2 regions of the Gordonia sp. G4 genome follow, and region 1 is predicted to be linked to the other one. Evidence: riboswitches for the same ligand, from Rfam matches in the RefSeq annotation. Region 1 holds a riboswitch; the other holds the start of a gene.
The links. A riboswitch is a leader RNA that binds a small molecule or an ion and turns the genes downstream of it on or off. The one in region 1 is predicted to bind thiamine pyrophosphate.
Positions count from the first base shown of each region.

Region 2: it holds a riboswitch for thiamine pyrophosphate, as region 1 does, so the genes downstream of both, thiO (glycine oxidase ThiO) here and thiC (phosphomethylpyrimidine synthase ThiC) in region 1, are expected to answer to the same signal.

Region 1 covers NZ_CM173442.1:2,190,273-2,196,202, reverse strand. The annotation lists gene AC3B5T_RS09755 (salicylate synthase) at 1-1,061, opposite strand, end outside; gene AC3B5T_RS09750 ((2,3-dihydroxybenzoyl)adenylate synthase) at 1,219-2,889, shown strand; gene AC3B5T_RS09745 (GNAT family N-acetyltransferase) at 2,990-3,337, opposite strand; TPP riboswitch at 3,560-3,649, shown strand; gene thiC (phosphomethylpyrimidine synthase ThiC) at 3,657-5,345, shown strand; gene thiD (bifunctional hydroxymethylpyrimidine kinase/phosphomethylpyrimidine kinase) at 5,345-5,930, shown strand, end outside.
Region 2 covers NZ_CM173442.1:1,029,090-1,035,019, forward strand. The annotation lists gene thiG (thiazole synthase) at 1-657, opposite strand, end outside; gene thiS (sulfur carrier protein ThiS) at 650-850, opposite strand; gene thiO (glycine oxidase ThiO) at 847-1,908, opposite strand; TPP riboswitch at 1,903-2,013, opposite strand; gene thiE (thiamine phosphate synthase) at 2,061-2,786, shown strand; gene AC3B5T_RS04490 (hypothetical protein) at 3,107-3,508, shown strand; gene AC3B5T_RS04495 (NUDIX hydrolase) at 3,564-4,046, opposite strand; gene AC3B5T_RS04500 (hypothetical protein) at 4,398-5,849, shown strand; gene AC3B5T_RS04505 (glutamate ABC transporter substrate-binding protein) at 5,846-5,930, shown strand, end outside.

The DNA of each region.
Region 1 (5,930 bases):
AACACGACCTCGAGTGCGCGCCAGGGTGTTTCGTGGTCGAGGAGGGTTCCGCGCACGGTCGAGGCCAGGTGCTGGACGCTGCCGCGTTCGCGGACTTCCATGAACTCGCTCACCACCGTCGTGCCGGCAACGGCGATCGAGGAGATCTCGTCGAAGCAGGCCCGCACCGACATGGCATGCTCGGCGATCTCCTTGGCATCGGACAGCAGGTCGGCGCGGGCCGCGGCGTCCTGCTCGGGCGAGATTCCGAAAGCCCTTGTGCCGGCCAGTGGTTCGGTGACCACGGTCCGGTCGTCGTGCACCGCGACGACGAGTTCGGGGCTGAACCCGGCGGCCTGCAGGTCGCCGAGCGAGAGCAGGTAGCTGCGGGCGGGGTTGTTGTCGGCACGGCCGCGGGCGTAGGTCGCGGGGATGTCCACGTCGAACGGGATGTCGACCGCGCGCGAGAGGATCACCTTCTGGTACCGGCCGGCTTCGATCTCGGCGACAGCGGTCGCCACCCGGCCGCGGTAGTCGTCGGGGTCGGACTGGACGTCGACCGGTCGCGACTGCGCCGAAACGGTTGCCTGCGAGGCGATCTCGAGAAGACGCTGAGCGCGGTCGGCTTCGACGGACCCGGTGTCGACTCCGCCGGCATCGACGGTCGCCTCGAACTCGGGGACGATGAGGTGCGCGAGGACGGTGTCCTCGGGGACACGGTCGAGGATGCCGTGGTAGGGCGCGCAGAAGTCGAAACCGACCCAGCCGTAGACGCGCCAGTCCGGAATCGACAGCGACGCGGTGGCGGCGGCGAGCGCGTCGGCCGGGTCGCCGTGCCAGGACGTCGTCGTCCGATCACCCCGGTCGTCGACGACGACCTCGCTCCGCGTGACTACCACCCGAGCACGGACACCGGCCGCGAACGTCCAGCGCCGGTCACGCTCGTAGACGACATGGTCGCCGAACTCCCCGGAGCCCGCCCAGGCCGCCGTGATCCGTGCGGCATCGGACTCGCTCAGCGGCGAGGCAGGCGCGAGCAGGTCGACGAACTGCGCGGCGTGCGATTCGGTTGTCAGCGACATGTCCTTCGTTCCTCCGGTCGTGATGCACTCGAGCACCGATGATCATAGGGAATCTTAGGGCAGCCTAATCAAACAACCCCCCGCGGGTCGAGAGCCGGTTCGCCGTCCCGTATCGACCGGTAAGGTTACCCTATCCTGGCTGTGTTTGAATGAACTCATGCCGACGCACCTCGACCACGTGCCCGATCTGCTCGACGGTTTCACCCCCTACGCCGACGCCCAGGCACAGAAGTACCGGGATGCGGGTGTCTTCCTCGACCGCCCGCTGTTCGCGGCCCTCGATCTCGCCGCCGAGCGCTCCCCCGATGTTCCCGCGGTGACCGATGCCTCCACCGACGGTCCGCGCACGCTCACCTACGCCGAGTTCCGCGCCGCCACCCTCCGCCGCGCCGCGGGTTTCGTCGACGCCGGTCTGCAGCCGGCCCAACGGGTCGTCCTGCAGCTCAACAACTCCCTCGACTTCGCCGTGACGCTGTTCGGCCTGCTGCGCGCAGGCGTCGTGCCGGTGATGACACTGCCCGCGCATCGGATCACCGAGATCGCGCACCTCGCGGCGGGCGCGGGAGCGGTCGCCTACATCGGCGAGGACGGTCGTCGTGGATTCGACTTCCGCGACCTCGCGGCCGATCTGCAGTCGCGGGTACCCGAGGTCGCACAGGTCTTCATCTCGGGCGATCCGGGCCGCTTCGCGGCGCTTCCCGACGCCGACCCCGCCACCGTCGGGCTGCCGGCCGACCCGGACCCCGGATTGCCGGCGCTGTTCCTGGTGTCGGGGGGTACCACCGGCCTGCCGAAGCTCATCGCGCGCACGCACGACGATTACGACCTCAACGCGCGCCTGTCGGCGGACGTCGCCGGTCTCACCGCCGACGACACCTACCTCGTCGCGCTGCCCGCCGCACACAACTTCCCCTTGTGCTGCCCCGGGATCCTCGGCGTGTTCGGCGTCGGGGGCCATGTCGTCTTCGCCGACAACCCCAGTCCGGACAACACGTTCGACCTCATCGAACGGCACCGAGTCACCGTGACGGCACTCGTTCCCGCCCTGGCGCAACTCTGGTGCGCGGCAACCGAGTGGGAGCCGGCGGACGTCAGTTCGCTACGCCTGCTGCAGGTGGGTGGCGCCAAACTGGCCCAGCCCGATGCGGTCGCCCTCGACGAGGCCCTCGGCGACGTCGTCCAGCAGGTGTTCGGCATGGCCGAAGGGCTGATCTGCTACACCCGTCCCGGCGAACCGCGCGACCTGGTCCATCAGGTGCAGGGTTCCCCGATGTCGGAACTCGACGAGGTGCGGGTGGTCGACGAAGACGGCGCCGACGTCCCCGACGGCGTCGAAGGGGAACTGCTCGTGCGGGGGCCGTACACGATCCGCGGGTACTACCGCGCCGCGGCGCACAACGAGAAGTCGTTCACGCCGGACGGGTTCTATCGTTCCGGCGACAAGGTCACGAGACTGCCGTCGGGCCACGTCTCCGTGACCGGGCGCATCAAGGACACCATCGTGCGCGCCGGCGAGAACGTCGCCGCGGACGACGTCGAGGAGAACCTCCTCGCGCACGACTCGGTCCGGCAGGTCGCCGTGGTCGGACTTCCCGACGACGCGCTCGGCGAGAAGATCTGCGCCGCCGTGGTGCTCTCACACGAGCACCCGCCGGCCCAGCCGCTCGAACTCGCCACGATCCGGACGTTCCTCACCGGGCGCGGACTCGCATCGTTCAAGCTGCCGGACGTGATCCGCGTCGTGACCACACTCCCGGTCACCGCGGTCGGCAAGATCGACAAAAAGGTACTTCGCGAGACACTGCTCGCCGGCCCGCCCGCTCCCTGAGGTGCGAGGAGCGATAGCGACGAACGACTCCTGCTCCCTGAGGTGCGAGGAGCGATAGCGACGAGCCACGAAGGGCGTCGACGTGCCCTCCGACGCTCGATCACACCGGGGCGAGCGTCACTATCCCGGGATGGCTGTCGAGGTAGCGCTTGGTGAACGTGCACACCGGCCGCAGGCGGGCGCCCTGCTCGCGGGCATGGTGCACGACGGTGCGGGTGAGCCGGGTGGCGAGGCCGTGTCCGCTGTACTCGTCGTAGAGCACGGTGTGCAGCACGGTGATCGTGGTCTGACCGTCGACCGTCTCGGTCGAATAGCCGAGCACACCGACCAGGTCACCGGCGACCCAGAGTTCGAATCGGTCGCGGTCCGGGTTGTGCACCACCTGCGAGATCTGTTGCAGGATCGACTTCGCCGACTGTGGTGGTCGCTGACGATGCTTACGTAGCACCCGACCCTCCTCACCTCTTGATCGCGGACATCTGATCGCCGACGGGCGACTGCCGCGGCTCGACACCGGCACCGTCTGTGATCAGGGTCACACGCTACCTTACGGAACCGTAACTGCCGACCCCGATGGCGCTGCCGTCGCAGATCGAGACGGTTCACTCCCGCCCCGGGCCTGGCTCCGGACGAGTCGAGGTATGGTGACGGGCGCACGACAACTACACACCGCGGGGGCTCTCACGATGACCGAGGGCTGAGATGGCGACGGGCGGTCGCCGACCGCTCGAACCTGTCCGGGTAATGCCGGCGTAGGGAGAACCGCCATGGGCACACGTGTATCCGCCACGCGCACCGACAGCGCACCTGCCGATTCCGGGTTCCTGACCCTCGGTCCCATCGAGGGCAGCACCAAGCACTATCTCTCGGTCGACGACCTGCGTGTACCGCAGCGTCGCATCCACCTCACCAACGGCGAGCATCTGGACGTCTACGACACCTCGGGCCCGTACACCGACCGGTCGGCGCGCATCGACGTCGAGCAGGGCCTCGCACCCACCCGCGACAGCTGGCACCGGCCCGAGCCGATCGACGGCGCGAGCACCCAGCTGGCCTGGGCGCGCGCCGGGATCGTCACCGACGAGATGCGGTTCATCGCCGCCCGGGAGGGCGTCGACGCCGAACTGGTCCGGTCCGAGGTGGCGATCGGACGTGCGGTGATCCCGGCGAACCATCGTCATCCCGAGTCCGAGCCGATGATCATCGGGAAGCGCTTCGCGGTGAAAGTCAATGCGAACATCGGCAATTCGGCGGTCCGCAGCTCGATTTCCGACGAGGTCGAGAAGATGGTGTGGGCGACCCGCTGGGGCGCCGACACGATCATGGACCTCTCGACCGGCGCCGACATCCACACCACCCGCGAGTGGATCATTCGCAACTCGCCCGTCCCCGTCGGGACGGTACCCATCTATCAGGCGCTCGAGAAGGTCAACGGCGATCCCGCCTCGCTCACGTGGGAGCTGTACCGCGACACCGTGATCGAGCAGGCCGAGCAGGGCGTCGACTACATGACGGTCCATGCCGGAGTCCTGCTGCGCCACGTCCCGCTCACCGCTGAGCGGGTGACCGGAATCGTCTCCCGCGGTGGTTCGATCATGGCCGCCTGGTGCCTGGCGCATCACCGGGAGTCGTTCCTGTACACCCACTTCGACGAGCTGTGCGAGATCTTCCGCCGCTACGACATCACGTTCTCGCTCGGCGACGGCCTACGCCCGGGATCGATCGCCGACGCCAACGACGAGGCGCAGTTCGCCGAGCTCCGCACCCTCGGCGAGCTGACCACGATCGCCAAATCCCATGGCGTGCAGGTCATGATCGAGGGACCAGGGCACGTCCCCATGCACAAGATCGCGGAGAACGTACGCCTCGAGGAAGAGCTGTGCGAGGAGGCGCCGTTCTACACTCTGGGGCCCCTCGCCACCGACATCGCACCCGCATACGACCACATCACCTCGGCGATCGGTGCGGCGATGATCGCCCAGGCCGGCACCGCGATGCTCTGCTACGTGACACCGAAAGAGCATCTCGGCCTCCCGGACCGCGACGACGTCAAGGTCGGCGTGATCACATACAAGATCGCCGCGCACTCCGCCGACCTCGCCAAGGGGCACCCGCGGGCGCAGGAACGCGACGACGCACTCAGCAAGGCGCGCTTCGAATTCCGCTGGAACGACCAGTTCAACCTCGCCCTCGATCCCGACACCGCCCGCGCCTTCCACGACGAGACACTGCCCGCCGAGCCGGCCAAGACGGCCCACTTCTGTTCCATGTGCGGCCCCAAGTTCTGCTCGATGCGGATCTCGGCGGATGTCCGCGCCTACGCCGAGGAGCACGGTCTCGTGACCACCGAGGACATCGACCGAACGATCGCGGAGGGCATGGCGGCGAAGTCGGCGGAGTTCGCCGACGCCGGGAGCCGCGTGTATCTACCGCTCGAGACCGCAGGGGGTGCCTGATGGGCACAGTCAACGCAGGACGACGCACAGTCGACGAGAATCAACGCACGGTCGACGGAAATCAGCGCACAGTCGACGAGCAGGCCTTCGTCGGGCTCCCGATCGGCCCGCCCGGGTCTGTTCCGACTCGGGTCCTGACCATCGCCGGTTCGGATTCGGGTGGGGGTGCGGGGATTCAGGCCGACATGCGCACCTTCGCCCTGCTCGGGGTGCACGGGTGCGTCGCGGTGACCGCGGTGACGGTTCAGAACTCGCTGGGCGTCACCGGATTCGAGGAGATCACCCCACAGACCGTGGCGGCGCAGATCGACTCCGTGGTCGGTGACATCGGAGTCGCCGCGGCGAAGACCGGGATGCTCGCGTCGGCGCCGATCATCGAGGCCATCGTCGAGCAGTGCGGCCGGAGCGGCATCGGTCGGGACTCATCCGTCCCGCTGGTGGTCGACCCGGTGTGCGCATCCATGCACGGCAACCAGTTGCTCGCCGACTCGGCACTCGACACGTTGCGTCACAACCTGTTCCCTCTCGCCACCGTGGTGACACCGAATCTGGACGAGGTCCGGTTGATCACCGGGATCGAGGTCA
Region 2 (5,930 bases), 1.2 Mb from region 1:
CGCGGTCGCCAGAAGCACTCCGTCGCAACCGAGTTCCATCGCCAGCGCCGCGTCGCTCGCGGTGCCGATGCCGGCGTCGAGGATGACCGGCAGCGGGTCGTCGAAGCGGGTATGGCAGTCGTCGACGATCATCTCGATGTTGTGCGGGTTGAGGATTCCGAGACCGGTCCCGATGGGTGACCCGAGCGGCATCACCGCGGCCACCCCGAGATCGGCGAGTCGCGCGGCCAGAACCGGGTCGTCGTTGGTGTAGGCCAGCACGACGAACCCGTCGCCGACCAGGGCGGCGGCCGCGTCGACGAGTTCGATGGCATCGGGCATCAGGGTGCGTTCGTCGGCGACCACCTCGAGCTTGACCCAGTCGGTCTCGAACGCCTCGCGCGCCAGCTGTGCGGTCAGGACCGCCTCGGCGGTGGTGTGGCAGCCGGCCGTGTTGGGCAGCACGGCGATGTCGAGCCGGCGCAGCAGATCGAAGACCCCGGTGCCCGAGGCGGCGTCGACGCGGCGGACCGCGACGGTGGTGAGTTCGGTGCCCGAGGCGACCAGTGCGCGTTCCAGGGTCGCGAGATTCGACGCGCCGCCGGTGCCGGTGATGAGCCGGGACGAGAAGTCGCGGCCCGCGATCCGCAACGGGTCCGGTGTCGACTGGTCAGCCACCCTGCACCGCCGTGACGATCTCGACGACGGCGCCGTCGGTCATGGTGTACCGGTCCCAGCGACCGCGCGGGACGACCGCGCCGTCCACCGCGACCGCGATCCCGCGGTCCGGCATCCCGAGCCCGGCGACCACGTCGCGCACCGAGGCGTCGTCGTCGACATCCATGCTCTCGCCGTTCACCGTGATACTCATTCCTCGACTCCTTCCAGGATCGACAGCACGCGCTCGGCGGTACCCGGGGCGAGGACGATCCCATTGCGCCCGTGCCCGGTCGCCACGACCGTGCGTGCGTCCACGCGGGCGACGAGCGGCAACCCGTCGGCGGTGCACGGCCGCAGACCCGCGGCCGCTTCGGTCAGTTCATACGTCCGCAGTCCGGGCAGGACCTCGATCGCGTCGGCGAGCAGGTCGGCGACGCCACCGGCCTGCGGCGCCCGGTCGGTCATCCCCTCGGCCTCGTACTGGGTGGCGCCGACGACGACCCCGTCGTCGCGTGGCACCAGGTAGACGGCCCGGCCGTGCAGGCGTGCCCGGACGACGTGGGCGGGCGGGGGCACGGACCAGCGGGTACGACGAAGCCGGAGGATCTCGCCCTTGGCCGGATGCAGGTCGGCGCCGGACCAGAGGGCCGTGGTGCCGAGCCCGGCGGCGAGCAGGATCTGCCCGTCGGAGCCCGGGTCGTCGAGATCGGCCAGGGACCCGACGCGGGCGGTGGCCAGTTCCACGCCGGCCGTCGTGACCGCGGCACGCAACGCCTCGAGGAGGCGCCGGTTGTCCACGGACCACTCCCCGACCGCGCGGTAGCCACCGACCAGACGAGAACTCAGCGACGGTTCGAGTGCCCGGATGTCGCGGCCGGTCACCGGCTGCAGCGCCGAGTCGGTGCGGGGCTGGCCGGCCCAGACGAAGTCGGCGAGGTGCCGCAGGTACTCGATGTCCGTGGCCGAGGCCGCGACGAACAGCGAGTCGGTGGCGGTGACGACGGCGGGGTCGTCGAGCCGCTTCACGAGCGCGGGCCAGAGCCGGACCGACTCCACCGACAGGGCGAGCGACGCCTCTTCGCCGGGATGTCCCTCGCCGAGCGAGCCGAGCATGCCACCCGCGACCCACGAGGCGCGCTCGTCGGTTCCGGCGTCGAGTACGCGAACCCGCCACCCGGCGTCGGCCGCGGCCAGTGCGCACGTCAGCCCGATGACGCCGCCGCCCACCACCGTCAGAGTGCGGTGAGCAGTCTTCCGAGGGGAATTCACGCTGGAATCACCTTCCTTCGCCGGAATGACCCGGATCAGGTTCGACGGTCAGCGGATCGGTCCGCACTCTCAGCCCGGCCGGTCCGGGCTCCCGTGTGTTCGTGCGGTCCACCCTACGCGGGGGCGTCAGGTGTCCGGTTAGCCTGGTCGGCGTGACGACCCCGAACCACACCAGGTCAGGGTCCGCGGATTCCGGCCACGCGACAGACCGTCGTCGTCGGCTCTCCTCGGCCCGCCTCTACCTGTGCACCGACGCCCGACGCGAGCGCGGCGACCTCCTCGATTTCGTCGGCGCCGCGCTGGCGGGCGGCGTCGACATCGTGCAGCTCCGCGACAAGAACTCGCCGGGTGAACGCGAGTTCGGGACGCTGGAGGCGCGGGAGGAGCTCGAGATCCTCGCGGGACTGCGGGCGATCACCGACGCGCACGGTGCGCTGCTGGCGGTCAACGATCGCGCCGACATCGCGGCGCTCGCCGGCGCCGACGTCCTGCACGTGGGACAGGGCGACCTGTCGCCGTCGGCGGCCCGCCGGATCGTCGGCCGCGACGTCGTCATCGGCGCCTCGACCCACGACCCCGAGCAGGCTGCCGCCGCGATCTCCGACGAAGACGTCGACTACTTCTGCGTCGGCCCGTGCTGGACCACGCCCACCAAACCCGGCCGCGCCGCCGCCGGCCTCGACCTCGTGTCCGCCACTGCGAAAATGCTTTCGGGGGCAACGCAATCGGCGAAACCGTGGTTTGCCATCGGCGGGATCGACGCCGGCCGCGTCGGCGAGGTCACCGCGCTCGGGGCACGGCGCATCGTCGTGGTGCGCGCCATCACCGCCGCCGCCGACCCGACCGCCGCGGCCCGGGAACTCGCCGGGATGCTGTAGCGAGTCGTCGTCGGGGACGAAACAGGTTTGCCCGGTCGGTGTCGCGGGTCTATGGTGGACCGATCATGTTGTGCATCACGAGCATTCTCGTAACCCGCCGCAGCGGGGTCTGAATCTGACCGACCCCCCGCTGCGGGTCGGTTGCGCTCTGGTGTCGGTCACCCGTTCTTCGACCGAAATCGGTTACCGAGATGCACCCTCTTCATCTGACTCATCGATCCTGTTCGTGGCATGAGCGCGACGACCGGCGCGGTGGCGATCTGTTCACCGAGCGGTACGGCCGTCCGCTTCCCCCTGGAATGCACGAGGAGGCCACCGGGATGACCTGGCAGGAATTCACCGACGAGTACTCCCGCGGCGGCACGATCCGGCTCGGGTCATGGTCGGTCGCGTCGTGTTCGGGCGACCTGGTCGAGTGCCGGGCGACGCTCGCGATCGCCGACCGCATCAGATCCTGCAGCGCCGTCGCCGCCGGCCCGGTCGGTGCGATGACGTCGATCCTCCACGACGTCGGAGCCCCCGTTCAGATCGTCCGTCTGCATCAGCGGGTCGTCGACGGCGTGGTCACGACGTTCCTGCTGTGCGAAAACGACGGCCGCCATGCCTGGGCCGCCGGCGAGGGTGCGAGCAGCGACGAGGCGAACGTCCACGCGCTGGTCGCGGGCGCGAACCGGCTCCTGGACGGCGGACGGGGTCGGGGCGTGACCTCCTCCGCTCCCTGAGGTGCGAGGAGCGCTAGCGACGAGCCTCGAAGGGTCCCGCCCCAGTCAGTTCAGCTCAGCTCTGGGGGTCCAGCATCGCGATGCGCTCGCGGAGGGTGGGCCAGGCGAGCCCGAACGCGGGGTGCAGCGGCAACTGGTCCACCCGCTTCTCGTCGACCCACCGCAGCTCGGTGGACTCGAAGTTGGCGACCGTGCGGACCGGCGTGTCGGTCTCGGCGATGACGGTCGTGTAGGTCCATCCGCCGGGCGACTCGTGGGTGACGACCGCCGCGACGACGCGAAGGTCGTCCCCGGTGATACCGGCTTCCTCCTGGGCCTCGCGGATCGCCGTGTCGATGGCGCCCTCATGCGAGTCGCGGGCGCCGCCGGGCAGCGCCCAGGTGCCACCCTGATGCGACCACGCGGCGCGGTGCTGGAGGAGTACACCGGTCGTTCCCTCCGGCAGCGGCGCCCGCAACAACAGGCCTGCCGCTCCGTGGATTCCCCAATATCGTGAACCGTCGGGATCGATCACCCAGCCGTCGCCGTCGCCGCGCACCACGCCTCCTCGCATCCCGATCGCCTCGACCGGGTGCCTCCACCGTAAGTGAGACGCGCGCCACCTGCCAGGAACATCGCAAACCGGTGCCGACCACGGGGGCGAGAACCGTGCGGAGACGCCGGTTTCACGCAGCGCGAGCCGAACGACCGAGGTCGGCGACGCGGCGTCGGTCAACCCGGAGGAACCCTGCCCGATGGCATAGGGTGAAACACGCACGACCCGGTGAACGATGACCCAAGTGACACAACACCTGGCGTTGATCGCCCGGCCACGCGAATCCGGAACGGGGAACCGGTGACCGTACGACCGCACCGGAGACGATCCAGCGTTTGAGAAGGGATCAGGTAGGTGACCGGCGACGCGTCCTCCGTGCGGACGGCGCTGACGCGTGGCGGTCGCACGATCCGGCCGGCGCAGGCCTCGCCCCCGATCCGCCAGGTGCTCGCCGACCGTCGCGAACTCGTCGCCACCGCCCGGGAACGCGCCCAGTCGCCCTTCCAGACCATCCGCCACTTCGCGGTCACGACCCCTGGCAAACTCATCATCATCTGCGGCATCCTGGCGCTGGGCTGTCTGAGCACCGGGCTGTACGCATCGACGGTTCTCGAAGACCGCACCCAGACCCTGCAGCGCCTCATCGATCGGACCGAGCCGCTCGCCGAGGCCGCCCAGGTCCTCTACAGCTCACTGTCGATCGCCGACGCCTCGGCCAACGCGGCGTTCATCTCCGGCGGACTCGAGACCCCTGATCTGCGGCAGCGCTACTCGGATGCGTTGGCGACGGCGTCGTCGTCGTTGATCCTGGCGACCGGTACCTCCAGCGAGCCCGGTTCCGGGATGACGTCGGACCGGTCGGAGCAGGCGGTCAGCGCCGATCTGGAGACGCTGTCGACGTCGATCCCGGTGTACAGCGGACTCATCGAGACGGCGCGGACCAACAACCGGCTCGGCAATCCGGTGGGGTCGGCGTATCTCGGACAGGCGTCGTCGATGATGCAGGATCAGATCCTGCCGGCCGCGCAGCGTCTCTACGAACGACGTTCGATGGCCATCGCCGATCCACAGCAGACGCTGACCCGTCCGCCCTGGACCGTCTACGCACCGCTGTTGTTCCTGCTCGCCGCGCTGGTGCTGACGTCCCGCTATCTCGCGCGCCGGACCCGCAGACGGTTCAACGTCGGGGTCGTCGCCGCCGTCTTCGCCCTCGGCATCGGGACCCTGTGGCTGCTCGCCTCCGGCCTGATGTCGGTCGCCGCGACCAGCGACGCCCGCACCGAGGGAGCCGACCCGCTCCGCGACCTGACCGCTGCGCGCATCCTCACCCAGCAGGCACGGTCGGCCGAGACGCTGTCCCTCATCCGCCGCGGCGACCAGGGCGGTCTGGAACGCAGCTTCTCCGTCGCGACGAGCGAGATCGGCACCATCGTCGACGACGTGCGCGAGGGAACCGAGGACGGTGACAGCGCCGTCACCCCCGAGCAGCTGGACACGGTCACCGCGGCGCTGACGGAGTGGCGGCGCACCGACGCCGCCGTCCGCCGCTACATCCAGACCGGGAACTTCGGGCTCGCGCGCCTGCACACCGTCGGCGACGGGCCGGACAGTTCCGCGCGCGCCTACACCGCGGTCGACACCGCCCTGGTCGATGCGATCACCACCGCCCGGAACTCGTTCCGGGACGACATCAACACCGCGCAGCGCGTACTCGGGTTCACCGGTACCGGCATCCTGCTGCTCACCGTCTTCGCCGGCGTCGCGGTCGTGGGCGGTCTCATCCCCCGGATCCGGGAGTACCGATGACGACCACGCGCTCGGCTCGCCGCCTGCTGACCGTCGTGGTCGTGCTCGCGCTCACCGGTCTGGTCGCGACGGGATGCGTGC